3 regions of the Azonexus sp. GW821-FHT04F04 genome follow, and region 1 is predicted to be linked to each of the others. Evidence: predicted binding sites of a transcription regulator. Region 1 holds the regulator's gene; each other region holds the start of a gene.
What was found. Region 1 encodes sigma-54, which starts transcription at its own class of promoters, with help from an activator protein. Its sites were predicted from a motif close to TGGCACGCTTNCTGCTNA; they were not measured.
Positions count from the first base shown of each region.

Region 2: a site for sigma-54 is predicted at 5,529-5,546, ahead of AC07TV_RS00110 (TorF family putative porin). Genes of this name have one in related genera too.
Region 3: a site for sigma-54 is predicted at 4,650-4,667, ahead of AC07TV_RS06870 (TOBE domain-containing protein). Genes of this name have one in related genera too.

Region 1 is NZ_JBWKSX010000001.1:154,120-163,711, forward strand. It holds gene AC07TV_RS00725 (cation-transporting P-type ATPase) at 1-724, opposite strand, end outside; gene AC07TV_RS00730 (VanZ family protein) at 673-1,731, opposite strand; gene AC07TV_RS00735 (high affinity choline transporter 1) at 1,868-3,415, opposite strand; gene AC07TV_RS00740 (pseudouridine synthase) at 3,486-4,142, opposite strand; gene AC07TV_RS00745 (hypothetical protein) at 4,136-4,516, opposite strand; gene recA (recombinase RecA) at 4,575-5,603, shown strand; gene recX (recombination regulator RecX) at 5,596-6,027, shown strand; gene lptB (LPS export ABC transporter ATP-binding protein) at 6,024-6,758, shown strand; gene AC07TV_RS00765 (RNA polymerase factor sigma-54) at 6,786-8,258, shown strand; gene hpf (ribosome hibernation-promoting factor, HPF/YfiA family) at 8,274-8,600, shown strand; gene ptsN (PTS IIA-like nitrogen regulatory protein PtsN) at 8,657-9,103, shown strand; gene hprK (HPr(Ser) kinase/phosphatase) at 9,113-9,592, shown strand, end outside.
Region 2 is NZ_JBWKSX010000001.1:14,306-23,897, forward strand. It holds gene thrH (bifunctional phosphoserine phosphatase/homoserine phosphotransferase ThrH) at 155-766, shown strand; gene AC07TV_RS00085 (oxidoreductase) at 784-1,224, shown strand; gene purU (formyltetrahydrofolate deformylase) at 1,217-2,080, shown strand; gene AC07TV_RS00095 (hydrolase) at 2,084-2,626, shown strand; gene AC07TV_RS00100 (ammonium transporter) at 2,769-4,265, opposite strand; gene glnK (P-II family nitrogen regulator) at 4,279-4,617, opposite strand; gene AC07TV_RS00110 (TorF family putative porin) at 4,703-5,473, opposite strand; gene AC07TV_RS00115 (accessory factor UbiK family protein) at 5,716-5,958, shown strand; gene AC07TV_RS00120 (YifB family Mg chelatase-like AAA ATPase) at 5,972-7,468, shown strand; gene AC07TV_RS00125 (multidrug effflux MFS transporter) at 7,461-8,666, shown strand; gene AC07TV_RS00130 (rhodanese-like domain-containing protein) at 8,646-9,038, opposite strand; gene bamE (outer membrane protein assembly factor BamE domain-containing protein) at 9,128-9,592, shown strand, end outside.
Region 3 is NZ_JBWKSX010000002.1:309,553-319,144, reverse strand. It holds gene AC07TV_RS06895 (NifB/NifX family molybdenum-iron cluster-binding protein) at 1-79, opposite strand, end outside; gene modD (ModD protein) at 94-948, opposite strand; gene modC (molybdenum ABC transporter ATP-binding protein) at 945-2,015, opposite strand; gene modB (molybdate ABC transporter permease subunit) at 2,017-2,694, opposite strand; gene modA (molybdate ABC transporter substrate-binding protein) at 2,909-3,655, opposite strand; gene AC07TV_RS06870 (TOBE domain-containing protein) at 3,675-4,493, opposite strand; gene AC07TV_RS06865 (TOBE domain-containing protein) at 4,696-5,124, shown strand; gene AC07TV_RS06860 (substrate-binding periplasmic protein) at 5,500-6,348, shown strand; gene AC07TV_RS06855 (pyrroloquinoline quinone-dependent dehydrogenase) at 6,436-8,196, shown strand; gene AC07TV_RS06850 (YVTN family beta-propeller repeat protein) at 8,225-9,295, shown strand; gene AC07TV_RS06845 (response regulator) at 9,329-9,592, opposite strand, start outside.

The DNA.
Region 1 (9,592 bases):
CGGCGGCGATCAACCCGGCGATGCGCCCGGTTTCGGTGGCGTCGCCGGTGGCAATGACCAGCCCGGTGCCCTGCCCGGCCACCACCGTGGTGCCGGCGTAGGCCATGTTGAGGCGGTCGGCGAGCACGGTATCGGGGTGCAGCGTGGCGATGTCCTTGGTGACGGGCTGCGATTCGCCGGTCAGCATCGAGTCGTCGGTGTGCAGCTCGTGTTGCTGGATCAGCCGGAGGTCGGCCGGAATGCGGTCGCCGGCGGCGAGCATGACGATGTCGCCGGGAACCAGTTGCGTCGCGTCGAGTTGCTGGCGATGGCCACCACGGCGCACGGTAACCGGGGTGGTGACGCTGCGCGCCAGAGCGGCCAGCGCTCCTTCGGCCTTGGCCTCCTGCCAGTAGCCAATGAGGGCATTGACCAGCACGACACCGAATATCACGCTGGCGTCCACGAATTCGCCGAGGGCGGCGGTGATTGCCCCGGCCGCGATAAGCACCAGCACGAGCGGTTGCATGACCTGCTCGGCGAAGCGGCGCCAGGCTGGTTTGCCGGGGCGTTCGGTCAGGCGATTGGGGCCGTGGCGGGTGAGTCGGGAGGCTGCTTCTTCATCATCCAGACCCGCCGCGCGATCGACCCCGAGCCGTCGGGCGGCCGCTTCAGCAGTGTCGGCATGCCAGGCTAGGTCCGGCGCGTCGTCAGGAACAGGAAAGGCAGGGTCAGGAAGGGCCATAGGGTAGCGAGCAGGCGCGTCAGGCCATTGAAATTGAGAAAGTGTCCCTGCCGCCAGACAGCCAGCGCCGCTTCCGAATACGGGTTGGGCGGTGCCATGTTGACCAGTACCGTACCGGCCATCAGCGCCAGCGCGGCGATCATCAGGCGCGGCGTTGCCGGCAGGGCGAGCGCGACGGAGAGGATGCCGCAACCAACCGCCAGCCCGAGCTTGGCGCCCGGCGTCAGCCAGGCCAGCGAATCGGCCGGGCTGACCAGAACGGCGGCAGAGACCGTGCTGATGACCAGGCAGAGGAGCAGGAAGAGCGGCACGATGAGGTAGGCGAAGAGTAGCCGCGCACACAGCATGCGGACGATCAGGCCGACGGCGACGACATTGAAGGCGGTGATGCTGGCCTCGATCATCACAAAGCTCTCGGCGGCGAAGGGAACGGCACCGGTCAACCCGAAAATCTGCCGCACATCGCCGGCCCCGAAGAGCAGTGTTTCGGGCGACAGCGGCACGAGCAGCCACAGGCCGAGCAAGGTCAGGCCCAGTTCGGCGTGCGGGATGGGGGCGATCAGCCGGTGTTCGAGCGCCGCGATGCGGGCGAAGACGCGTGGTCCGACGTGCTGTGCCCACAGTGCGCCAAGCAGCCCGCCCAGCGTATTGCAGGCGAGGTCGAGATTGGACGGGACGCGTGAGGGCAGCCAGGTCTGTACTGTTTCGAGACCGAAGCTGACGCTGCCAGAGAGGAGTACGGCGAGGATCAGGGCGGTGAAACGCCAAGGCAGGCTGCTCAGCGCGAGGGTCAGAAAGAAGCCCAAAGGCAGGTAGACCGCGACATTGGCCGCCAGATCGAAGACCGTCCAATAGCGCGGCCAGCCGCCTTCAAGGAAGGCAAGTGGCGAGACGCCGGTATCACGCCAGCCGGTAAACGGGTGCAGGCTGCCGTACACGACCAGCCCGCACCAGGCGAGCGCCAGGTAGCGGGAAAGCAGGATGGGGCCACGACCATGATGTGCCATGACCTGATTTTAGGGGCGATTGGCCGGCCCGTCAGCCCTTATGTGTCGTAACAATGATGGCGGCGTAGCGGATTTTCGGGTGACGGTTGGTCACACTGTCAGGCAAATCCTGAGGGTCCCGAAGTTTCGTACCGGCTTAGTGGTGGTGCGGATGTTCGGTGGCGTGATGGGTTTCGGCTGCCGCCCGGTGGTGCAGGGCTTCATGGATGTCTTCATGCGGCAGGCGATGGCCGACCCATTGTGGCAACAGCGACCCGGCGATCATGCCGACGATGCTGACGGCCAGTCCGATCAACTGCGGCGGCACGGCCTGGCCGATGCCGACCAGCGCGTAGGCGTAGTCGGGCGCGCCGGAAGGCTGGCCGCTGACGCTGACCAGTACTTCGATCAGAATCCATGCCGACAGGCCGCCAAAGATGGCGGCCAGCGCGCCCTGCGTCGTTGCCCGTTTCCAGAAGGCACCGAAGAACAGGGGCACGAAGGCGCCGGCCAGCGTGATCTTGTAGGCGTTTTCGACCATCTTGAAAATGCTGGCGTTGGAGTACAGCGCGAAGCCAAGGACGATGCCGGCAAAAACCACGATCGAGCCGCGCATCACTTTCAAAAACTGATGGTCTCCCATGTGTGGGTAAAAGCCGCGCACGATGTTTTCCGAGAAGGCGACCGAGGGGGCGAGCAAGGTGGCCGACGAGCAGCTCATGATGGCCGACAGGACGGCACCGAAGAAGATGGCCTGGGCGAAGACCGGGGTGTGATTGAGGACCAGGGTGGGCAGGACGAGTTGCGAGTCGGTCTGCATCAGGCCGTTGAACAGTTCGGGGTCGATCAGTGTTGCCGAATAGGCGATGAACATCGGCACGAAGGTGAAGCAGAAGTAGATCGAGGCGCCGAGGATCGAGCCCCACAGCGCAATGCGCTGACTCTTGGCCGAGGTGATGCGCTGGAAGACGTCCTGCTGCGGGATTGAGCCGAGCATCATGGTGATCCAGGCGCCGAGGAAGGTCAGCCACAGCCATGGGTCGGGTGGTGGGAAGAAATCGAGCTTGCCGGCGGCCGAGGCATGGTTGATGACCAGTTCGACGCCACCGGTCAGCCCGGAGACGACATAGCCGATGTACAGCATGCCGCCCATGATGACGCCCATCTGGACGAAGTCGAGGATGGCTACCGAGAGCATGCCGCCGAAGGTGGTGTAGGTCAGCACGATGGCCGCACCAAGGATCATGCCGGCGGTCTGGCTGACGTAACCGGCGGTGACGACGTTGAAGACCAGCCCGAGCGCCTTGATCTGGGCCGATACCCAGCCGAGGTAGCTGGCGACGATGCACAGCGTGGTCAGCACCTCGACCGTGCGGTTGTAGCGCAGGCGGAAATAGTCGCCGAGCGTCAGGATGTTGAGCTTGTAGAGCTTCCGCGAGAAAAAGACGCCGGCGATGATCAGGCACATCGACGAGCCGAAGGGGTCGGCGACAACGCCGGTCAGGCCATCCTTGACGAAGGTGGCGGAGACGCCGAACACCGCTTCGGCGCCGAACCAGGTGGCGAACACAGTGGCGGTGACGACCGGCAGCGGCAGATGGCGGCCGGCGACGGCAAAATCCTTGGCGCTATGGACGCGGGTCGCGGCAAACAGGCCGATGCCGATGGAAACCATCAGGTAGAGGACGACGAACCAGATCAGCATGATCGTACGGTCAACCGGGAAAAAGGTTCAAAACGCGAAAATTATACGGTCGTTGGGCGGTTTAGCAGCGTCAAAACGGGGCGTCGGAATGAAATTGAATGGCTGCTGCGGTCAACGGGTGAAACAGGCCCAAATCCATGGCGTGCAAGAGCAGTCGATCAGCCAGTGCCGTCGCTTCGCCACCATAGAGATCGTCACCGAGAATCGGATGGCCGAGCGAGGCCATATGGACGCGTAGCTGGTGCGAGCGGCCAGTCACCGGCTCGAGTTCGACGCGCGTCGTGTTGGCCTCCGGATCGCGACTGACGACGCGAAAACGGGTCAACGACGGCTTGCCGATCTCGAAATCGACCTTTTGTCGCGGCCGGTTCGGCCAGTCGCAGATCAACGGCAACTCAACCTCGCCGCTATCCTCCACCATTTGCCCGTGAACGATGGCGACATAACGTTTGTCGATCTGGCGTTCGCGGAAAAATCGCGAAAGTTGCCGGTGCATTTCCGCGCCACGCGCCAGAACGAGCAGGCCGGAGGTCGACATGTCGAGGCGATGGGCAATCAGTGCATCGGGATAACGGGCCTGGACGCGCGACGCCAGGCAATCGTCCATGCCCTCCCCGCGCCCCGGGACGGAGAGCAGCCCGGCCGGTTTGTCGACAACGATGATTTCGTTATCGACGTGGATGACGGTCAGACCGCTATCGGGTGGAGGAAAATAGGCCGTCAAAATGCTTTCACCCGGACACTGCAGCCGCTGTCCCTGAACGCCGTGCTCTCGCGAAACCAGCCGGTTCCAGGTGAAGTCTGCGCGCAGACCCGGTGGTCGGTCGTCTTGCTCGCCCACCAGTACCACGGCGCTGGTTTGGCGAAACTCTGCGGCGCATTGACGGCCAGCCAAATGCAGAGCAGCAGCTTGCCGAGCCTTGATTTGAATGCAGAATTTTCTTGCCAAGCGATCATGGTAAATGTACTGTATTTATACACAGTATTTAAGTAATGGCGGAGCGGGCTGGGAATATACCTCGTCTGCTCCGTGTAATCAGTGAAATTGACGGCTGCCGATGGCATATCCGGAACAATCAGCCTGTCGATCAAACGCAGCAATTTCTATTCCATCTTTGGCCCCTGTGCCATAATCCGCTCAAATTTCCGAGGTAACTCCATGGACGACAACAAGGCAAAGGCGCTCGCCGCAGCGCTGCAACAGATCGAAAAGCAATTCGGCAAAGGCTCCATCATGAAGATGGGCGACGCCGAAATCGACGAAGGCATTCAGGTCGTGTCTACCGGCTCGCTCGGTTTGGACATCGCGCTGGGCGTCGGTGGCCTGCCGCGCGGTCGCGTCGTTGAAATCTACGGTCCGGAATCTTCCGGCAAGACCACGCTCTGTCTGCAAGTCGTGGCCGAAATGCAGAAGCTCGGCGGTGTTGCTGCCTTCATCGACGCCGAACACGCGCTCGATCCGCAATACGCCCAGAAGCTTGGCGTCAATGTCGGCGACCTGCTGATCTCGCAGCCGGATACCGGCGAACAAGCCCTTGAAATTGCCGACATGCTGGTTCGCTCCGGTTCGGTTGACATCATCGTCATCGACTCGGTCGCCGCCCTCACCCCGCGCGCTGAAATCGAAGGCGAAATGGGCGACCAGATGGTCGGCCTGCACGCCCGCCTGATGAGCCAGGCCCTGCGCAAGCTGACTGCCAACATCAAGAAGACCAACACGCTGGTCATTTTCATCAACCAGATCCGCATGAAGATCGGCGTCATGTTCGGTTCGCCGGAAACGACGACCGGCGGCAACGCGCTCAAGTTCTACGCTTCGGTTCGCCTCGACATCCGCCGCATCGGCGCGATCAAGAAGGGCGACGAAGTCATCGGCAGCGAAACCAAGGTCAAGGTCGTCAAGAACAAGGTCGCTCCGCCCTTCCGCGAAGCCATCTTCGACATCCTCTACGGTGAAGGCATTTCCCGTCAGGGCGAAGTGGTCGAAATGGGCGTCTCCCACAAGCTGGTCGAAAAATCCGGCGCCTGGTACTCCTACAAGGGCGAAAAGATCGGCCAGGGCAAGGACAATTCCCGCGAATTCCTGAAGTCGCACCCGGAAATCGCCCAGGAAATCGAGGCGAAGATCCGCGAAGCGGCCAGCACCACCGTCATCAAGCCGACCAAGGCGGCTGCGGCGGATGCCTGACTTGCGCGTCCGCGCCCTGCAATTGCTGACCCGGCGTGACTACAGCCGGGCCGGCTTGCAGGCCAAGCTCGCTCCGCATGCCGAATCGGCGGAAGAGCTGTCGGCAGTGCTCGATACCTTGCAGGCCGAACGCCTGCTCTCCGATTGCCGCTACGCTACTCAACGGGTTGCAGTGCGGGGAAGACGTTACGGCGATGCGCGACTGCGCCAGGAGTTGCGCCAGCAAGGCGTCAGCGATGCCGACATCGCCAAGGCCCTGCCCGAAGCCGGTGATGAAACCGAACGCTGCCGGGTAATTTGGACCAAAAAGTTCGGTCGACCGCCGGAAACCGCCGAGGAGCGTGGCAAACAGATGCGTTTCCTGCAATATCGTGGCTTTTCCAACGACGCCATTCGGCGGGCCATGCAGGGAGTGGATGAATGAACATGCCGGCAGCCAAACTCTCGGCCCACAATCTCAAGAAGCGTTACAAGGCGCGGACAGTCGTCGAAGACGTCTCTTTCGAGGTCAAGTCCGGTGAAGTCGTCGGTCTGCTTGGTCCGAACGGTGCCGGCAAGACCACCTGTTTTTACATGATCGTCGGGCTGGTCGCGGCTGACGGCGGCGAAGTCTATATCGACGACAATCGCCTGACTCACCTGCCGATGCACAGCCGGGCGAGGCTTGGCCTGTCCTATCTGCCGCAGGAAGCCTCGGTTTTCCGCAAGCTCAATGTCGAGGAAAACATCCGTGCCATCCTCGAGCTGCTCAAATTGCCGCAAGCCGAGTTGAACGATCGCCTTGAGGGGTTGCTGGCCGAACTGCATATCAGCCACGTCCGCCACGTCAATGCCTCGGCACTGTCCGGTGGCGAGCGGCGTCGCGTTGAAATTGCCCGCGCCCTGGCGACCAATCCACGGTTTATCCTGCTTGACGAGCCGTTTGCCGGCGTCGATCCGATCGCCGTGCTCGAAATTCAGAAAATTATCCGCTTCCTCAAGGAGCGCGGAATCGGCGTCCTGATTACCGACCACAATGTCCGCGAGACGCTGGGTATTTGCGACCACGCGTACATTATCAACGCCGGAAACGTTCTGGCGGCTGGACGGCCGGACGAAATCGTTGATAATGAAAGCGTACGAAAGGTTTATCTCGGCGAGCACTTCAAGCTCTGACCGGAAGATAGAAACCGACCCCAACCAATGAAGCCGGCACTCCAGCTAAAACTCTCCCAACATCTGGCGCTGACTCCTCAGCTGCAGCAGTCAATCAAACTGCTGCAGTTGTCGACGATCGAAATGCAGCAGGAAATCGAGCGATATTTGCTCGAGAATCCGATGCTCGAGCGCGAGGACGAACAGGGCGGCGAGGCTTTTTCCGGCGCTCAGCAATTTGATTCTCCGCAGACCACCGAAGGCGAACGCGAACAAAGGGTCGAGCGCGAAGAGCGTGATGCACGTGACGACCGCGAGCAGGACGTACCTTCCGCTCCCTCTGATGTCGACGATGACCGCTGGGCCGCTGACGCCGGCACCTTTACCGGCGCCGGGCGGGATGAGGACGACGACAGCGATTCACAGGATACGCACGGCACGACGATCAGCCTGCGCGATCACCTCGGCTGGCAATTGGGCATGACCCAGGTTTCGGAGCGTGACCGCAGTCTGGTGCGCTTCCTGATTGAGGCGCTCGACGACGACGGCTATCTGTCGGCTACGCTGGAGGAGCTCTGGGAAACGCTGCCGCCGGAGTACGAAATTGAAATCGAAGAGCTCGAAATCGCGCTGCATCACATCCAGAATTTCGATCCGGTCGGGATTGGTGCCCGAAATTTGCAGGAATGTCTGGCCCTGCAACTAAAAGCCTTGCCGCGCGGCGATGAGGTCCGGGATCTGGCTTTGACTATCGTCCAGAAGCATCTGGAACTCCTGGCCGCCCGTGATTTCACCAAGATTCGCCGTCTGACTGGTTGCGACGACGAGTCGCTGAAGGCTGCACAGGCTGTGATTACCAGCCTCAACCCGCGGCCAGCCGCCCGTTTTTCCCAGATTGAAGCGCGCTATATCACGCCGGACGTGATTGTGAAGAAGCTCAAGGGAAAGTGGACGGCGTACATCAATCCTGACGCTTACCCACGCCTGCGTATCAACCGTCTTTATGCCGAAATTCTTGCCAAGCAGCGACGTGGTAACGGCAACCTGTCGACACAGCTGCAGGAGGCTCGCTGGCTGATCAAGAACGTACAGCAGCGTTTTGAGACAATTCATCGTGTTACGCAGGCCATTGTTGACCGTCAGCGTCAATTCTTTGAACACGGAGAAGTCGCCATGCGCCCGCTCGTTTTGCGCGAAATCGCTGACATTCTCGGTTTGCACGAGTCGACCGTATCGCGTGTCACCAGCCAGAAATACATGGCGACGCCGCGCGGCATCTTCGAACTCAAATACTTCTTCGGCAGTCATGTCTCCACCGATACCGGTGGTGCCTGTTCTGCTACGGCCATCCGGGCGCTGATCAAGCAATTGATCTCGGCCGAGGATGGCAAGAAGCCCTTGTCGGATAGTCAATTATCCGAAATACTAGGCCAGCAGGGAATCGTAGTTGCCCGACGGACGGTTGCAAAATACCGCGAGTCGCTCAACATCCCACCGGTCAATTTACGCAAGACCCTGTAGAGAGAGGAGAATAAAGTGAATCTGCAGATTAGTGGTCACCACATTGAAGTTACCCCGGCACTTCGCGAATACGTCGAGAACAAGCTGGATCCCGTGATCCGCCATTTCGACAAGGTAACCGGCGTCAGCGTCGTGTTGTCGGTTGAGAAACTCAAGCAGAAAGGTGAAGTCACGCTTCACGTGCCTGGCAAGGACATCCACGTTGAAGAGTCCGGTGACGATCTCTACGCCGCTATCGATGCCTTGTTCGACAAGCTGGACCGTCAGGTTCAGAAGTACAAGCAAAAAGTCCAGGACCACCATCGCGGTGACAAGCCGGGGCTGCACTCCGTCGCTGAATAAGCGTTGAACGGGCCGCACCGTAACAGGCTGCGGCCTTTGTTTTTCCAACCTTCCCTATGAACCCCCTAACCAACCTTCTATCAACCGATCAGGTTCTGCTCGATCTTGAGGCCAGCAGCAAGAAGCGGGTCTTCGAACAGGCAGGCATGCTTTTCGAAAATCGCCTTGGTCTTGCCCGATCGATCATTTTCGATAGCTTGTTCGCCCGCGAAAAGCTCGGTTCCACCGGCTTGGGTCAGGGTGTAGCAATTCCCCATGGTCGAATCAAGGGGCTGAAACAAGCCGTTGGCGCCTTTCTGCGTCTGGCAACACCGGTTCCTTTTGATTCGCCGGACGGGCGACCCGTCGATCTGCTCTTCGTGCTATTGGTTCCCGAGCAAGCGACCGAGCAGCACCTGCAGATACTTTCCGAGTTGGCCCAGAACTTTTCCGATCGGGCATTCCGCGAAAAATTGCACGCCGCGGCTGATCCAGCCGCCGTAGTCGCCCTTTTTCAGGGCTGAGTTTAGTTCGTGCGTCACGTAAGTCTGGTTCAGCTTTACGAGGACAACCGCGAAAAGTTGCTGTTGAGCTGGAATATCGTCCCCCATGCTGACCGCCGCATCGAGATCAAGGGCTCCAATAATTACGGTGCCGATCTGGTTGGCCACATCAATATTATTCATCCGGAGCGTCTGCAGGTCCTTGGTCTGGCGGAATATGAGTGGGCCATGCGCATTGGCGAGCGTCGCTTCGCACAGATGCTCAGTGATCTGCTCGGGGCCCAACCGCCAGCCGTCATCGTCGCGGATGGCCTGACGCCACCACCATTGGTGGTCGAGACCTGCACCCAATTGACGACACCGCTGATTTTTTCACCCAAGCCGTGTTCGGCAATCATCGATCTGCTGCGCATTTACCTGTCAGCACGCCTGGCCGATACGGTCAGCCTCCACGGCGTCTTCATGGATGTTCTCGGGATGGGCGTCCTGATTACCGGCGACTCCGGAGTA
Region 2 (9,592 bases), 140 kb from region 1:
TATTTTTTTCTTGTTTGGCCAAAAGAAAGTCATGCCGCCACCCCACGGCGGAGGACAACGCCCTATCCCACGGTCAACCGGAAAAACCGCCCAAAAACAAAGCCTGCATCGGGTAAAATCGCGGTTTTCCCGAACTCGCCGCTGGAGCCAAACCGTGCAAATCGTCTGCCTAGACCTCGAAGGGGTCCTTGTCCCCGAAATCTGGATCGAATTCTCCAAGCGCACGGGCATTCCCGAGCTGATGCGGACGACCCGCGACGAGCCGGATTACGACAAGCTCATGACCTACCGCCTGAACATCCTGCGCGAGCACAAGCTCGGCCTGCCGGACATCCAGAAGGTGATCGCCGAAATGGGCCCGATGGCCGGCGCCCGTGCTTTTCTCGACAAGCTGCGCGAGGATTACCAGGTCGTCATCCTGTCCGATACCTTCTACGAATTCGCCCATCCGCTGATGCGCCAGCTCGGCTGGCCGACGCTGTTCTGCCATTCGCTGGAAGACGACGACGCGGGCATGCTGGTCGATTACCACCTGCGCATGCCTGACCAGAAGCGCGAGGCAGTCAAGCGCTTCAAGGAACTGAATTTCAAGATCGTCGCCGCCGGCGATTCGTACAACGACACAGCAATGCTCGGCGAAGCCCACGGCGGCATCCTGTTCCACCCGCCTGAGAACGTCATCCGCGAATTCCCGCAATATCCGGTCGTGCTCAATTACGACGACCTGCGCACTGAAATCGACAAGGCCTTCGCCCGGGCTGCCTGAAGCACCCCTGAACCGCCATGGCTTCGAGCAACAACGTCGATCCGGAATTGATTCGGGGTCTCGAGGCCCTGGTCGAAACCACTTTCCCCAAGCGTTGCCGTTGCTGCGGCCGCAGCTTCACGGACGTGGCCGACTACGTGGCGCAAACCAACGCCATGCCGAACGGCGCCCAGGGGCTCAAACAGTCTCTGGGCGACGACGGTGAAGTCATTGTCGACCTGTTCCGCAACTGCCCCTGCGGCTCGACGTTGATGGATTCATTCAATGACCGGCGCGATACCTTGCCCAAAGGCGAGGCGCGTCGCCGACGCTTCGCCGAGCTGATGGCCTATCTGGTCGAGCGCGGGCTTTCTGCCAGCGTTGCCCGCCACGAGCTGCTCGAGGTCATGCACGGCAAACCCAGTGAAATCCTGACCAAAATTCGCCCACCGGCGACCGGAGTTAACCAGCATGCATAGCGACCGTTTCTACACGCTCTCCGCCTCCTGTCCCGATCAGGTCGGGATCATCGCCAGGGTTTCCGGCTTCATTGCCGGCAATGGCGGCTGGATTCTCGAATCGAGTTTCCATTCAGACGTGCTGACCAGCCGCTATTTCATGCGTATCGAGATCAAGGCCAATTCACTGCCTTTCTTGCTTGCCGAGTTCCGCGAACGCTTCCGCACCGAAGTTGCCGAGCCGCTCGACATGACCTGGCAGATCAACGACAGCGCGGTGAAAAAACGCGTCGTCGTCATGGTTTCCAAGCAGGAGCATTGCCTCTACGATCTGCTCGCCCGCTGGCAGGCCAAGGAACTGGACATCGAGATCCCGTGCGTCATTTCCAACCACGACACTTTCCGTGGCTTCGTCGAATGGCACGGCATTCCCTTCCATCACGTGCCGGTGACACCGGACAACAAGGCCGCCGCCTACGCCGAAATCCAGCGCATTTTTGACGACGTGCGCGGCGACACGATGGTCCTCGCCCGCTACATGCAGGTGCTGTCGCCGGAACTGTGTGCGGCGCTGGCCGGCAAGATCATCAATATCCATCACAGCTTCCTGCCCAGCTTCGCCGGCGCCAAGCCTTACCACCAGGCTTACACGCGCGGCGTCAAACTGATCGGCGCGACCTGCCATTTCGTCACCGCCGAGCTCGACGCCGGCCCGATCATCGAGCAGGACGTCATCCGCATCGACCATTCTGATTCGCCGGAAGACATGGTGCGCTACGGCAAGGACATCGAGAAGACCGTGCTCGCCCGCGGCCTGCGCTACCACCTCGAAGACCGGGTGCTGGTGCATGGCAACAAGACCGTCGTCTTCAGATAAGCCATGCTGATTCGCCGCGCCGATTCGCTGTTGCTCGTCGTCGATATCCAGCAAAAGCTGGCGCCAGCCATTCACGATAGCGCGCGGGTCACCGCCAATTCGGTTCGCCTGCTCGAAGGGGCGCGGCAACTCGGCGTGCCAGCCTTCGTTTCCGAGCAATACGTCAAGGGTCTCGGCCCCAGCCTCGACGCCATCCGCACTGCTGCGGTCGACGCCCGGTTTTTCGAAAAAATGCATTTTTCCTGCGCAGCCGAACCCGGCGTCATCGATCTGTTGCGTGCCACCAAGCGGCCGCAAGTCCTGCTGACCGGCACGGAAACGCATGTTTGCGTCCTGCAAACGGCTTTCGGCCTGCTCGCTGCGGGTTTCGAGGTCTATCTGGTTGCCGATGCGACGTCGTCACGGACGCCGGAAAACCGCAGCGCCGCCATCGAGCGGATGCGGACCGGTGGCGTTCAAATCGTCACGACTGAAATGGCGCTTTTCGAGTGGCTACAGCAGGCCGGCACCGACGACTTCCGCCAGCTCCTGCCGCTGATCAAGTAAGCCCGCGTTCCGCCGGAACAGCGTAGCCGGATAGCCGATTCCACGGTCAACCGGGAAAAACAGCCAAAATCAAAAAGCTTCTCCGCAAAAAAAAACGGGCACCCGAGGGTGCCCGAAGGGAGAGAGACTACAGAGATAAATCTTAGTGGTGGTAAGCGGTTTCGCCGTGCGAGGTGAGGTCAAGACCTTCACGCTCTTCTTCTTCCGGCACACGCAGACCGATAACGATATCGACCAGCTTGTAAGCCACCAGGGAAACGACACCGGACCAGACGACCACGGTACCGACACCCCACAGCTGGCTGATCACTTGCGTCGTCATGTCGAACGGGGCAACAGCGTTGGCCACGTAGTCATAGACACCCGTGCCGCCGAGGGCCGGATCAACGAAGACACCGGTCAGGACAGCACCGAGGATGCCGCCGATACCATGGACGCCGAAGACGTCGAGGGAGTCGTCAGCACCGAGCATCTTCTTCAGGCCATTGACGCCCCACAGGCAGACGATGCCAGCCAGCAGACCGATGATGATGGCGCCCATGACACCGACGAAGCCGGCTGCCGGGGTGATCGCCACCAGACCGGCAACAGCACCGGAAGCAGCACCCAGCATGGAAGGCTTACCCTTCAGGATCCATTCAGCGAACATCCAGGACAGCGCTGCACAGGCAGTAGCAACCCAGGTATTGACCATGGCCAGAGCAGCACCGCCGGAGGCTTCGAGGGCGGAACCGGCGTTGAAGCCGAACCAGCCGAACCATAGCAGGGAAGCACCGATCATCGTGAAGGTCAGGGAGTGCGGAGCCATCGAAACGTTGCCCAGGCCGGTACGCTTGCCAACCATGTAGGCACCGACCAGACCGGCAACAGCGGCGTTGATATGCACAACGGTACCGCCGGCGAAGTCGAGCGCGCCCTTCTGGAACAGGAAGCCAGCCGTCTTGCCGGCAGCTTCGCCAGCAGCAGCATCGATGTAGGCATCAGGACCCGCCCAGTACCAGACCATGTGTGCCATCGGGATGTAGGACAGCGTGAACCAGATGACCATGAAGACCAGCACAGCGGAGAACTTGGCACGCTCAGCAAAGGCACCGACGATCAGCCCGCAGGTAATGGCAGCGAAAGCGCCCTGGAAGATCACGAAGGCCAGTTCGGAGATGACGACCCCCTTGGAGAAGGTCGCGCCAACCGATTCGATCGTGACACCCTTCAGGAAGAGCTTGTCGAGGACGCCGAAGAACTCGTTACCTTCGGTGAAGGCGGCGGAGTAGCCGTAGATCACCCAGAGAACCGAGATCAGCGAGAAGGTGACGAAGACCTGCATGAGCACCGACAGCATGTTCTTAGTGCGCACCAGACCGCCGTAGAACAGGGCCAGGCCGGGGATCGACATCAGGATGACCAGAGCGGCACAGACCATCACCCAGGCGTTGTCGCCCTTGTTGGCAACCAGCGGAGCAGCGGCCGGGGCAGCTTCAGCCGGCGTGGCTTCAGCAGCAGCGGGGGCGGCGGCAGCCGGAGCAGCAGCCGGCGCGGTGGCAACGGCAGCTTCAGGCGCCGCAGCCTTTTCTTCAGCCCAGACCGGAGCGCCGAAACCGACGGCACCGACCAGAGCCAGCAATGCAAATAGACGTTTCATGATTTGTGGCTCCTTAGAGGGCATCGGTACCGGTTTCACCGGTCCGGATACGAATGACCTGCTCGACGTCGAAGACGAAGATCTTGCCGTCACCGATCTTGCCGGTGCTGGCCGATTTTTCGATGGCTTCGATGATCTGATCCAGCTGCTCAGCCTTGACGGCAGCTTCGATCTTTACCTTGGGCAGGAAATCGACGACATACTCGGCGCCCCGATACAGCTCGGTATGGCCCTTCTGCCGGCCGAAACCTTTCACTTCAGTGACCGTGATGCCTTGCACGCCGATGGCGGACAACGCTTCACGCACTTCGTCAAGCTTGAACGGCTTGATGATGGCGGTAACGAATTTCATGATGGCTAGTTCCCCAGAAAGTTGAGACTTGTAATTCCCCCGCCGGCGCCGGCCGGTGCACAAGCGGGGGAGGTTTTAAGCTTGCTTAGAAAGTCTTGGTGAAGGACAGGATGGCGGTTGGGTTAGCGACGCTCTTGCCGCCCCAGCAATAGGTAACGGCGTCCTTGTTGCAGCTCGGAGCATCGGTATCCGAATAAGCCAAGCCAACAACGCCGTAGCCGATATCCTTCGTCACGCCCAGTTTCCAGTCGGTGTACGAGGCTTCAGCAACACGCCGGATTTCCTGGCGGCCTACGTGGGCGTTGACACCCCAGCCATTACCCAGATCATAGTTGGCGGACAGGTCGAGATAGTTACTGTTGCGGGTGCTGGTGTTCTGGTCACCCCATGCAACCATGTACTCTGACAGGGTGTGGCTGTACTTCAGAGTCACGAACTTCCAGCCGATCGCGACATACCCTTCGATGGTATCCGGCGTCACCTTGCCAGCAACTGCCGTACCCGGGTAGTAGTACTTGATGGCGCCGACATCGAAGGTGAAATCTTCAGCGAAGCTGCCCTTGAAACCAGCGTAGAAGTCAGTTTCAAGGCTATTGTTAGCCTTGTAGCCACCAGCATCCACCCAACCAACGTTGGAGGCCCAGAAACCGGCATACACACCGCTGGAGTGCGCGTAGTCGAAACCGCCTTGCAGGGCCGGCTTGTTCTGGGACTGGCTGATGCCGCGGAAAATGTAGTTGCTGACGACAGCGATGTTGCCGGTAACGGTATGGTCAGAGGCCGGTGCAGCTTCTTCAGCGAAGGCCGGTGCGGCAAAGGCGCTAACGAGAGCCAGGGCGATTAGTGACTTCTTCATGTTTTCTCTCCTACAGATTGATTAAAGTGAAAAAAGAATTTTGTGCAATACAGCAATAGCAGAAGGCGTGCCAGGGCATTTTTTTGATCGAAATCAAAGGATTGCCCACTTCCAACCGGATCACGCACCATCCTGTCGCACCATTACAGTGCGGTTACAGAACGTTACGCACCACAGGTGAGCAGCCGTCAAAAACCGCAATAATTCCACTGTGTTAAACTGAAAACCTCACGGAGGACATCATGCTCGACCCCAAGACACTGGAAGAATTCGGCGCCAAGATCAGCGCCCTGCTGGCCAATTCGCCGGCCAAGGACATCGAAAAAAACGCCAAGATGGTGATGAGCGGCTTTTTCTCAAAACTCGATTTGGTGACCCGCGAAGAATTCGACGTTCAGGCGCAAGTTCTGGCCCGTACCCGCGAAAAGCTCAAGGATCTCGAAGCTCGCGTCGACGCGCTGGAAAAATCCCGCTCGGGCCAGTAGCCCGGCTACCGGCATGGCACTGGCCATCGCGCACAGTCGAGGACTGGATGGCCTGAACGCGCCGCCGGTGACGGTCGAGGCTCATCTGGCAAGTGGCCTGCCGAGCTTCACCCTCGTCGGCTTGCCGGACACCGAAGTCAAGGAAGCACGCGACCGCGTTCGCGCCGCCATCGTCAATTCCGGCTTCGAATTTCCGTCCAAACGAATTACGGTCAACCTGGCGCCCGCCGACCTGCCCAAGGAGTCCGGTCGTTTCGATCTGCCCATCGCGCTCGGCATCCTCGCCGCCAGCGGGCAGATTCCCGGCAAGCATCTGGCCGACTACGAATTTGCCGGGGAACTGTCGCTGTCCGGCGAACTGCGCCCGATTCGTGGCGCGCTGGCCATGGCCCTGCAGACGGCCGGCCATGGCAAGCATTTCATCCTTCCCGAAGCGAGCGCCCGTGAAGCGGCGCTGATCGGCAGCAATGAAATACTCTCGGCCCGTTCGCTGCTCGACGTCTGCGCCCACCTCGCCGAGCGCGAGACGCTGCCGCAGGCGATTGCCACGGTCAACCCGGAAAATCAGCCAATTTTCGCAGACCTTGCCGAGGTTCGCGGCCAGTCGCAAGCCAAGCGGGCGCTGGAGATTGCTGCGGCAGGCAACCATTCCTTATTGATGGTCGGGCCGCCTGGCTCGGGCAAATCCATGCTCGCTGCCCGCCTGCCCGGCCTCATGCCGGCACTGCAGGGCGAAGCGGCCAAGGCCTCGGCTGCCGTGCTGTCGCTGGTCGGCCAGTTTCGGCCGGAAGCCTTCGGCGTTCGCCCGTACAGACAACCGCACCACACCGCCTCGGCCGTGGCGCTGGTCGGCGGCGGTAATCCACCGCGACCCGGTGAAATCAGTCTGGCGCATCAGGGAATTTTATTTTTGGATGAGCTCCCGGAATTTGACCGAAAAGTGCTCGAAACACTGCGCGAACCGCTCGAATCCGGCCGCGTCCATATTGCCCGCGCCGCCCGGCAAGCCGAGTTTCCGGCCGAATTCCAGCTCATCGCGGCGATGAATCCGTGCCCATGCGGGCATCACGGCTCGTCGAAAGGCAAATGCCGTTGTACGCCCGATCAGATCGCCCGTTATCGTGGCAAGCTTTCCGGCCCTTTCCTCGACCGCATCGACCTGATCATCGAGGTTCCCGCCCTGTTGGCCGAAAGCCTGGCCGGCAAGACCGATGGCGAATCGTCAGCCACCGTTCGCGCCCGCGTCGAGCGAGCCCAGGATCGCCAGCACGCCCGGCAACAGAAACCGAATGCCCGCCTGAGCACCAAGGAAGTCGATGCCGGCTGCCAGCCGGACGCCACCGGCAACAAGTTGCTGCAACAGGCGACGACCCAGCTCGACCTGTCGGCCCGCGCCTGGCACCGCATTCTCAAAGTCGCGCGGACCATTGCTGACCTGGCCGCCAGCGACGACATCCGCGCCGCCCACGTCGCCGAGGCCATCCAGTATCGACGTTTCGCCCGTGGCTGAGCAGCAGACCCGGCGCGAGACGCGCGGCATCGCCATTTTGCTGGCATCGCTGGCGGCGCTCGGGCCGTTTTCCATCGACGCCTACCTACCGTCCTTCCCTGAGATCGCCGAAAAGCTCAACGCCACGCAGTTGGAAGTGCAGCAGACGCTGTCCATTTATCTGCTCTCGTTCGCCGTCATGACCCTATGGCATGGCGCCATTGCCGACCGCTTCGGCCGGCGCAACGTAATTCTTGTTGCCGTTGGCCTGTTCGCCGTCGCCTCGGCCGGTTGCACGCTGGCCACGCGCATCGAGCACCTGTGGTTCTGGCGGGCGATGCAGGGCATCACCGCCGGCGCCGGCATCGTCATCGGCCGCGCCATCGTCCGCGACCTGTTCGACGGCGCCCAAGCCCAGCGACTGATGTCGCAGATCACCATGATGTTTGCGCTGGCCCCGGCCATCGCCCCGGTGATCGGTGGCTGGCTGCAGATGTTCTTTGGCTGGCGTTCGGTTTTTGCCTTTCTGGTCGTGTCGACCGCAGCATTGTGGCTGGCCTGCTGGAAACTGCTGCCGGAAACCCTGCCCCCGGAAAAACGCCAGTCGCTACGCCCAGCCTACCTCGGCGCGACCTACTGGAAGGTCATGACTTCGCCCGCCTTCCTGTTTGTCTGCGCGGCAGTGTCACTCAATTTCGCCGGATTCTTCGTCTACGTGCTGTCGGCACCGGTCTTTTTGATGACCCATCTCGGCGTCCCGGAAACCGGATTTCTCTGGCTGTTCGGCCCGGCCATGGGTGGCATGATCTGCGGTTCGTGGCTGTCTGGACGCCTGGCCGGCAAGATATCGCCGAGTCGGACCATCCTGCTCGGTTACATGGTCATGGGCGGCGCCGCAACCTTCAACCTGATCATCAATCTCGTGCTGCCACCGGGGCTGCCGTGGAGCGTCATGCCGATCTTTGTCTACACGACGGGGATGTCGCTGGCCATGCCCAGCCTGACCCTTTTCGCCCTCGACCCTTTTCCAGCCCAACGCGGCCTTGCTGCCTCCTGCCAGACTTTCTTCCAGTCAGGTTTCAACAGTATTTCTGCGGCCCTCATCGCCCCCGCCCTGTGGGGCTCGACCCTGACCATGGCGTTCGGCATGGCCGGGCTGCTTCTGGTTGGCGGCATCGCCGCCCTGCTCCACCAGCGCCTACGTCTGAAACCAGGGTAGCCCGCGAAAGCGCCAGCCAGCCAGCGTGCCGCGGTGATAGTTCTCGTCGAGTGGCCCTTCGAAACCTTCGAGAACGTTGATGACCTGGGTGAAGCCCGCCGTCTCGAGGGCATCACCAGCATGGATCGAACGCTGGCCGCTGCGGCAGATGATCAGCACCGGCCGGTCCAGCTTGTTGCGCACGATCCGTTTGACCTTGTCGGTGAATTCCGGATCGATCTCCCAGTCCGGCCCTTCCTGCCAGGCGACATGCTCGGCGCCGGCCGGGTGGCCGACGTACATGTGCTCGATTTCCGTCCGGCAATCGATGAGCACGGCTTCAGGGTTCTCCTGAAGCAGGGCGTGGGCGGCGAGAGGGTCGAGATGCAGCATCGGCATATCCGAAAATTAGGGTAGTCCGATATTATGAAAGCAAGCCGCGCAAAGCGACAACCTGATCGAACCGCCCCATCGGAGCCCGCATGAAACTTCCCGCCTGGATCACGACCGCCGCGACGGCCCTCATCGCCGCCCTGCCCGGCTGCGACTACGTCAACATGCAGGAAATGAAGCCGGGCATCACAACGCAGGCCGAAGTCCGCGCCCGCATGGGCGACCCGGGCTTCGTGCACTGGAACAACGACGGCACGGCAACCTGGGAATACGCCCGGCAACCGAATGGCACCCACTGCTACATGATCACCTTCGGCAGCAATCAGGTGATCAGCAAGATCGAACAGGTGCTCAACGAGGCCAACTACGGCAAGGTCCGCGTCGGCATGAGCAAGGACGACATCCGCCGCCTGTTCGGCGCCCCGGCTACGAAGCAAGTCTTTGACAACCTGCGCGAGGAAATCTGGGAATGGCGCGTCGAGGGCATCCCGTCGACCGAGGAAACCTACTTCATGGTGCATTTCGACACCGAGCACGGCGGCGTCAAGAAAACC
Region 3 (9,592 bases), on a different contig from region 1:
CGTAAACCAGCCATTGTCGGGTTTGCCCCGCATGGCTGCTGACGGTTTCGAAGTCCTTGGTGGCGATGGCGATTTTCATGGCGAGCGGCGTCTTTACAGGGCTGTCAGCGTGACCGCCACGTCGCGTGGCGGCGAGAAATACGGGGCGGAGGTGACCAGAATGTCGGCCCCGGCCCGCGCATAGTCTTCAGCATTAGCAGAATTTATGCCGCCCGCCGCCGCGATGCGAGTGTGTGCGGATTTCGGAATTAGCCCTTTTATCCGGTTGACCGTGGCAACCGGCATTTTTTCGAGTTGCAGGATGTCGGTGCCGGCTTCTTGCCAGCACATGGCTTCCGCCTTGTCGCCGACCTCGACGACGATGGCGCGTTCCGGCCAGGCGCGACGCAGGCGTTGCACGGTGGCGCGCGGCGCTTCGTTGCCGAGAAAGGCCCTGTGCTCGGCAAAGACGAGCAGGGTTTCCGACAGGCTCAGGCGATGCGGGCTGGCGCCGCCGGCCAGAATGGCCTTTATGGCGGCGGCCTTGGTGCCGGGGAAATTCTTGCGCGTGCAGGCGATGCCGATGTCCGGGTTGGCGCTGCGGGCGGCGGCGACGATGTCGGCCGTGCTGCTGGCGATGCCCGACAGGTATTCCATGAAGGTCTGCGCCGTTTTCCACACCTTGTGCAGGCCGGTAGCATGGCCTTCAAGCGTCAGGATGGTTTCGCCGGCAGCGAGCCGGCTGCCGCTGGCGACCACGCTGCCGATGCTGCGCAGGCCGTGCAGTTCACCCATGCGCCGGGCTTCTTCGCTGGCGCAGACGACCATGGCCTGGCGTGCACGAAAAACGAGGCGGCCGGGCTGGTCGCCGATGCCGAGCGAAAAAGTCGTCGCATCGCCGCACGGGACGTCTTCGTCGAGCAGGCGTTCGAGTTCGCCGTCGGACAGGGTGTAGGGATTGTTGCTCATTCCATCAGGGCCACGGATTTGATCTGGACGCTGACCGGCAGGCCCGGCGCGATGCCGAGCTGGGCGGCCGAACGGCGGGTCAGGCGGGCGACCAGCTGGCTGGCGCCGATCTGGACGCGGACCAGCAGCAGGCCGGGGTGGTCGTCGGCAGCCATCGATTCGACCGTGCCGGCGAGCACGTTCTGGATGCTGCTCGGCTCCGGGTGATGAACGGCCAGACTGACGTCGCGGGCAAGCACACGGACGCGCACGTGCTTGCCGGTCGGCACGCCGCGATCGCGGGTCCACAGGCTGCCGCCGGCGAAATCGACGCGGGCCAGATGCCATTCGCCATCGACCGCGCCGACCGTTGCGTCGAGCACGACCCCGACGTCCTCGCCAAGCCGGATCGGCAGGTCGAGGCGGGCCAGCGTTTCGACCAGCGGGCCGTCGGCGACGACCCGGCCGCCATCCATGGCGACGATGTGGTCGGCCAGGCGGGCGACTTCGTCGGGCGAGTGGCTGACGTAAATGACCGGTATGGCCAGTTCGTCGTGCAGGCGCTCGAGATAGGGCAAGATCTCCTGCTTGCGCTTGAGGTCGAGCGCCGCCAGCGGTTCGTCCATGAGCAGGATTTCCGGGCCGACGGCCAGGGCGCGGGCGATGCCGACGCGCTGGCGTTCGCCGCCGGACAGGGTGTCCGGTTTGCGCTCGAGCAGGTGGCCGATGCCGAGCAGTTCGATGGCCTGCTCCAGTCCGACGCGTTGCGCCGTGGTGCTGCGTTTGAGGCCGAAATTCAGGTTGCCGAGAATGGATAGATGCGGGAACAGGCTGGCTTCCTGGAAGACATAGCCGATGGGCCGCTGGTGCGTCGGCAGCCAGGTTTTTTCGTCCTGCCAGATTTTGCCCTTGAATTCGAGTCGACAGTGGGAAGGTTTTTCCAGCCCGGCCAGGCAGCGCAACAAGGTGGTTTTTCCCGAGCCGGAATGGCCGAACAGCGCCGTGACACCGCGGCCGGGCAGGGCGAGGTCGACATCCAGCGTGAAGCCGGGCCAGTCGAGTTTGAAACGGGCATTGATGCTGTCCATTTCAGTCTCCCCTCGCCGGCTTGGGGCGGCGGACGTACATGGCGAGCAGCACCGTGAAGGAGAAAATCAGCATGACGGCGGCCAGACGATGGGCATCGGCGTATTCCATGGCCTCGACGTGGTCATAGATCTGCACCGAGGCGACGCGGGTGACGCCGGGAATGTTGCCGCCGATCATCAGCACGACGCCGAATTCGCCGACCGTGTGGGCAAAGGTCAGGACGCCGGCGGTGATGAAGCCCGGTTTGGCCAGCGGCAGGACGACCGAAAAGAAGGTGTCGAGCGGCGACGCGCGCAAGGTGGCGGCGACTTCGAGCGGCCGCTCGCCGATGCCTTCAAAGGCGTTTTGCAGGGGCTGCACCATGAAGGGCAGCGAATAGAACGACGAGGCGACGACCAGACCCCAGAAAGTAAAGGGCAGAACGCCGAGGCCGAGCGAGGCGGTCAGCTGGCCAACCGGCCCGTGCGGCCCCATGGCCAGCAGCAGGTAGAAGCCGAGCACCGAGGGCGGCAGGACCAGCGGCAGGGCGACGACGGCGCCGAGCGGCCCCTTCCACCACGAACGGCTGCGCGCCAGCAGCCAGGCGATGGGGGTGCCGACGAGGAGCAGGATCACGGTCGTGATCCCGGCCAGTCGCGTGGTCAGCCAGATGGCCTGGAGGTCGCTGTCTGTCAGCATGGTGGCGGGTTTTTGGTTGGATGAAAGTGGTGTTGATTAGACCGGAATTGTCATTGGTGCGGAAGTCGAACGATTTGAGGCTGAAGGACTAGAGCGAAACCCCTCCCAACCTCTCCTTGTCAGGGGAGGAGCTCCCTCAGTCGCGCCTGGTCGGGCTCCCTCTCCTGACAAGGGGAGGGCTGGGGAGGGGTTTGCGTGATCCACCACCATTTTCTCAGCGCAGCTCGTACCCAAACGACTTAATCACAGCCTGAGCCTTCTCGCCCTTGAGGTAATTCATCAGCGCAACGGCCGCCGGCTTGTCCTTGCCCTTGGCGAGAATGACTGCATCCTGGCGGATCGGGTCGTAGAGATTGGCCGGAACGACCCAGCCTGAACCCGAGCCGATGGCGCCGTTCTTGATGACCTGCGAGTAGGCGACGAAGCCGAGTTCGGCGGCGCCCGTCGAAATGAACTGATGCGTCTGCGAAATGTTCTCGCCCTGGACGATCAGTGGCTTGATGCTCTCGGCGACGCCGAGCTTGTTCATGACCTGCAGGCCGGCTGCGCCGTACGGTGCGGTTTTCGGGTTGGCCAGCGACAGGTGCTTGAAACCGCCCTTCTTTAGCACCTCGCCCTTGGCGTCGACCAGCTTGGCGTCGGCCGACCACAGTACGAGCGTGCCGATGGCGTAGGTGAAGGGCGTGCCGGCGACGGCGTGGCCTTCCTTGACCAGTTTGGCCGGGGTTTCGTCGTCGGCGGCAAGCAGCACCTGGAACGGGGCGCCGTTGGCGATCTGAGCGTAGAACTTGCCGGTGGAACCGAAGGACAGATTGGTCTTGTGGCCGGTGTCATGCTCGAAGAGCACGGAAATGACCTGCATCGGGCCAGTGAAGTTGGCGGCGACGGCGACCTGAACTTCGTCGGCGTGGGCCGTGGCGACGGCCAACAGGGAAAAGATCAGGGTGCTCAGACGTTTCATGGCGGGTTCTCCGGATGAGTCAGGAATACTTGCAAAGAATGACCGACGAGGCCTTGAACACGGCGCAGGCCTGCTCGCCGACGACGAGGCCGAGCTTGTCGACGCTGTCGTGGGTGACGACGGCGCAGACCGATTTGCCGCTCTTCATGCTCAGCGTTATTTCGGCATTGACCGGGCCGTCGTGGATGCGGGTGATTTCGCCCCACAGGTGGTTGCGGGCGCTGGTTTTGACGGTTGGGTCATTGAGCAGGAGCACCGAAGACGATTTGACCAGGGCGCTGATTTCCATGCCAATCGTCAGGCCAAGGCTTTCGGCGGAATCGCCGGTGATGACGGCGACGATCTCGTTTTCGTCATCGAGCTTGATGCGCACCTCGAAATCGACATGCCCCTCGCGCAGCGCAACGATATGGCCGGCGAACTGGTTGCGGGCGCTGGTTTTCATCGACATGCGCTTGAGCAGCTTGCTGAACTGCTTGAAATCGCTCGCTTCGCCATCGTTCATGCTGGCCGACAGGCGTTCCAGTGCCGCCTGGTATTCGGCCTCCAGCGCCCGGTAGAGGGCGATGGTCTTGCGGCCGTGATCGGTGAGCAGCGTGCCGCCACCGTTCTTGCCGCCGGTCGAGCGGACAACCAGCGGCTGGTCGGCCAGGTTGTTCATCGCATCAACGGCATCCCAGGCGGCCTTGTACGAGATGGGTACGGCTTTTGCTGCCTGGGAAATCGAACCATGCTGGTCGATGGCCTCAAGCAGGCGGATGCGGGTATCGCCGAGAAAGGTGCCGAACTCGGTATCGACTTCCAGTTTGCCACGCAGGCGATGCAGGATGGTATCCATGATTTCGTGATGTTCAATGTTATATAGCGGTTACTATAACCCAGGTTTTGGTGCTCGAAATATCCGTAAAATAGTCCGCCGTTGTGGTTGTGATGACAAGACGGCAGCGGCTAGAGTGTAGGCAACCCGACGAAAAAGCGTTAGTTGTGCAGGTATATAGCGAAAAGCGGGCCAGTCCCCTCAAACCAGCAAGGAGAACAGCATGAACGTCAGCGCCCGCAATGTATTCAAGGGAAAAATCACCGCTTTGGTAGACGGTACGGTCAACGCCGAAGTCGAACTCACCATGCCCGGTGGCGACAAAATTGTCGCAATCGTGACAGAGGGCAGCGTCAAATCGCTCGGCTTGGCCGTCGGCAAGGAAGCGGTTGCCTACGTCAAGGCGCCGTGGGTCATGCTGCTGGCCGGCCCGGCCAACGTCAAATTCTCGGCCCGCAACCAGTTGGCGGGAAAAGTCAGCAAGCTGCAAAAAGGCGCGGTAAATACCGAAGTCGCGATTTCCTTGCCGGGCGGCACGACGGTCTACTCCGTGGTGACCAACGAGGCGGTCATGGAGCTTGGCCTGAAAGAGGGCAGCGAAGCCTCGGCTCTGATCAAGGCCAGCCACGTTATTCTGGGCATTCCGGCCTGATTGCCTGACTCAGGCAACAAAAAAGCGGTCGTTCGACCGCCTTTTTGTTGCGCCCGGTTTGGAACGGCAGATTTCAATTTTGGCCATTTTTTCCGGTTGACCGTAGGAATCCAGAATCTGTTCGGATCGGTGCGGAATATCACCCGATTGCCCATCGCTTCTTATCGACGCTAACCAGCGAATTTCTGGCACCTATATCGGCAGGATCGTGATTGACCCCGGCTCGGAAGCGACAACGGGGCCGCTGGCAGGCAATTTGCCCGACGTGAGCGCCGATTTTGCCCGCCCCCTCGCCGGGCGCTTCCGTCCCGCGTTGATATCCCTAGAATCCGGACTAACAGCACGCAACCCCATTCAACATTCCGGAGAAAACGTATGACATGTTCCAACCGCCGCCATTTCTTTCTGGCGTTTGCCGCTTTGCTGCTCATCTGCCTTTCCCCGGTGCAGGCCGACGAGCAGATGGACAACATCCGCAAGCGTGGCCGTCTGCAAGTCGCCGTCTACAATAATTTCCCCCCTTATTCCGATGCGGGAAAAGGCATTGACGTCGAACTCGGTCAGGCCCTGGCCGCCAAACTCGGGCTCCAGGCCGAGATCATCGGCTTCATGGTTGGCGAGGACATGAACGACGACCTGCGCAACATGGTCTGGAAAGGCCACTATCTGCGCGGCAATCCGGCCGACGTGATGATGCGCGTGCCGGTCGATGCGGAATTCGCCAAGGCCAACGACAAAGTGCGTATTTTTGCCCCCTATCATCACGAAGTGATGGGGATGGCACGGGTCGCCAAGCGCATTCCGGCCCCCAGCGGTTCGGCAGCGGTCGCGCTCGAAGTGTTCACCCGCGAGAAAATTGGCGTCGAAGTCGACACGCTGGCCGCCTCCTTTCTCGGAAGCGTGCTGCATGGCAGGCTACGCTCGAATGTCGTGCATTTTCTTTCAATCAGAGAGGCCGCCAAGGCACTCGGCGAAGACCGCATTTCGGCCATCATGGCGCCGCTCGGTGAACTCGATGGCGCCCTCGCCGGCGACACCCGCTTTGCCATCGACGAGGCTAAGCTCGGCGAGCTGAGCCCGAAGAGCTGGCCTATCGGCATGGCCGTCAAGGCCGAGGCGGATGACCTCGCAGCCGCATTGTCCGGCGCTCTTTCGGAATTGCAGAAGGATGGCACGGTGGCCGCGATTTTCAAGCGTCACGGGGTGACCTTGCACACACGCTGACACTGTCCGCTCGGCGGGCACGCGACGAATGGCTGCAAGACTCCTGTTGCAGCCGTTCAGAGAATTACCAATACCTGGGCTCAAAAAATGCGCTTATATAAACATCTGTTATTGATGGTTGCTACCTTCGTTCTCACGCCAGTCTTTGCTGGCGATATCGACTGGCCAACTTATGGTTTGGATCACAGCAACCGGAGGTATTCCGGGATTGACCAGATCAACACTGGGAATGTGAATAAGCTGAGCAGGGCGTGGACTTACCAGAGTGGAATCAAGGCGACGTTTCAGGCGACGCCCATCATGGTTGATCGCACCATATTCTTGTCTCTGCCATTCAATCATGTCGTCGCGCTGGATGCCGTTACAGGAAAACAGTTGTGGCGCTATGACCATCGGCGCAAAAAGGATTATCCAATGTGCTGCGGCCCGGCGAATCGTGGTGTAGCGGTCGCTGATGGCAAGGTCTTCATCGGCACCGTGGATGCCCGTCTGATCGCACTGGATGCGAGGTCGGGAAAAGTTCTTTGGGATATTGAAGTGGCGGACGGCGGTAGCGTCAAAAGCGAGTCCATCGCTTCCCTGAAGGATTCCGACCCTCTCAGAAAGGCCGGCATTGCTGGCCAATCCGGTGTCGGGATCGCCATGGCGCCCGTGGTTTACCTGGGCAAGGTGCTCATCGGGGTGACTGGCGTTGGCTTTGGCCTGCATTTGGATTCCGACCGGGATGGCACGCCGCTTGGTACGGTTGTCGGCTTCGCCGGCAATTATGGACGGTCAGGATTCCTGGCAGCGTTTGATGTGAATACTGGCAAGCGCGTCTGGCAGTTCGACACGATCGCCCAAGTCAATTGGGAGGGTGAATTCAGTCAAACGACGCCCGATGGCATAACTCTTCATCGGGATATCGAGAAGGAACGGGCAGATTTGTCGAAGTATTCCGAGGCGGCCAAGTATGGTGGCGGCTCGGCGTGGTCCACTCCGGCGATAGATGCCAAGAATGGTTTGTTGTACTTCGGTACCGGCAATCCATCCCCCCAGATGGATGGCACTTCAAGACCTGGAGATAACCTATATACGGTCTCCTTGGTTTGTTTGGACGTCAATACCGGAAAAATTCGCTGGCATTACCAGCAGGTGCCGCACGACCAGTGGGGCTATGACGTGGCCAGCCCGGCGGTCCTGTTCGATTACCCCCATAAGGGAAAACTAGTACCTGCTGTAGGCCAGGCCGCCAAGATCGGCTGGTACTATATTCATAATCGCCTGACCGGCGAGTTGCTACTCAAATCGGATGAGTTCGTGGCACACCAAAATACCTTTACCAACCCAACTCCGGAAGGCCAGGTGATCTTGCCCGGCGTGCTTGGGGGGGTTAGTTGGTCGCCGACTTCCGTGGACGTGAAGAAGCTGGTTGCGTATGTACCGGCGATCCACTGGCCGGTCAAATACACCAAGCGGGTCATTCCCGCCTCGCCAAGCAAGCCTGCCGTGGAATACACGACACTTGAACCACTGATGGATGTCCCGCGTTGGGGCGTGTTGTCGGCGATTGATCTGGCATCGGGGAAGGTCAAGTGGCAACGCAAGACAGAGCAGCCATTGGTGGGCGGCTTGTTGGCGACGGAGGGCAATCTCGTCTTCATGGGCGAGGGCGAGGGGGATTTCAATGCCTATGACGCCACGACCGGCCAAGTGTTGTGGAGCGATCAATTGGACGCCGGAGTAAATGCTCCTCCCATTACTTATCAGATTGATGGTGTTCAGTACGTGGCGGTCGCTTCCGGCGGCAATCAGATTTTTGGATACAAGACCGGAGATACGTTCCAGGTCTATAAGCTGAAAAACTAAAGTGCATGGACGAATCGGAGTGATTGTGATGAAAATGAAGTCGATCGGAAAACCCCAAAAACTCATCTGCGCCGCCCTGCTTGCCTTGGGCATTGCCTCTGCAGCCCAGGCCCAGACAGCAGGCGTGGCCTATATCTCGAACCAGAATGGCGGCATCGGCGTCCTTGATCTGGCGACACTCGAACTGACCGGCTCCTTCGACGTCGGGGCCAAGGGGCCGCGCGGCATCGGCGTCACGGCCGACGGCAAGTATCTGGTCACTGCCAACAAGGATGACGCCAACGTTTCAATCATCGACCTGGCCACCCGCAAGGTCATCAAGCAGGTCAAGATCGGCAAGAATCCGGAATTCGTCCGCGTTCTCGGCGACAAGGCCTTTGTTACTTACGAACCCAGTTCCAAGGGCGGCCCGCCGCCCATGCCCGGCGCAGCCGTGGTCAAGGAAGACGACGATGATGACAAGGTTCCGGCCCGCATCGCCATTGTCGATATCAGGAAAGGCAAGCTGCTCAAGGAAATCACCAGCGGCCCGGAAACCGAAGGCATCGAGTTCACGCCTGACGGCAAACGGATGATCGTCACCAACGAGGCCGACAACACTATTACCTTGCATGACATCCGCAGCGGCAAACTGCTCAAAACCGTCCCGACCAGCAAATACGGCGACCGGCCGCGCGGCATCAAGGTGTCACCGGATGGCAAGCACTATGTTGCGACGCTCGAATTCGGCAACAAGCTCCTCGTTCTCGATGACAAGCTCGACCCGATCAAGACGGTGGAAACTGGCAAGACGCCCTACGGCGTTGCCTTCGATCGGTCTGGTCAGCGCATTTTCGTCGCCGCGTCGCGGGCCAATACGCTGCAGGTTTTTGATGCCACGTCCCTTGAGAAAATCAAGGACATCCAGAGTGGCGAGCGTTGCTGGCACTTCACTTTCACCCCGGATGACAAACAGATCCTGCTGACTTGCGGTCGTTCCGACGAGGTGATCGTGATCGATGCCGACAAGCTGGAAGTGACCAAGCGCATTGCCAACAAGGGCATGCCCTGGGGCATAGTCACTTATCCGAAGGCGTTTGGCAGCCTCGATCAGCCTTGAGGCCGCAGGCTCACCGAAATCCTGCCAGTCAGGCTAATCGATCAGTTTGAGCTTCATGGCCAAGCGGGCGAGTTCAATATCCGTCCTGACGCCCAGCTTGGCCTTGATCTGGTAGTGAACGTTCTGCACGGTTTTGGGACTGATACTGAGGATGTTGCCGATTTCCTCGACGCCAAGGCCATCAAGAAGCAGGCGGAGGATTTCGAATTCCCGCGGATTCAGCTCTTCCGCCGGATTGCTCTCACCCTGCAGCAGAATCAAGGCCATCTCGGGCGCGATGTCCGGGCTCAGTACTTT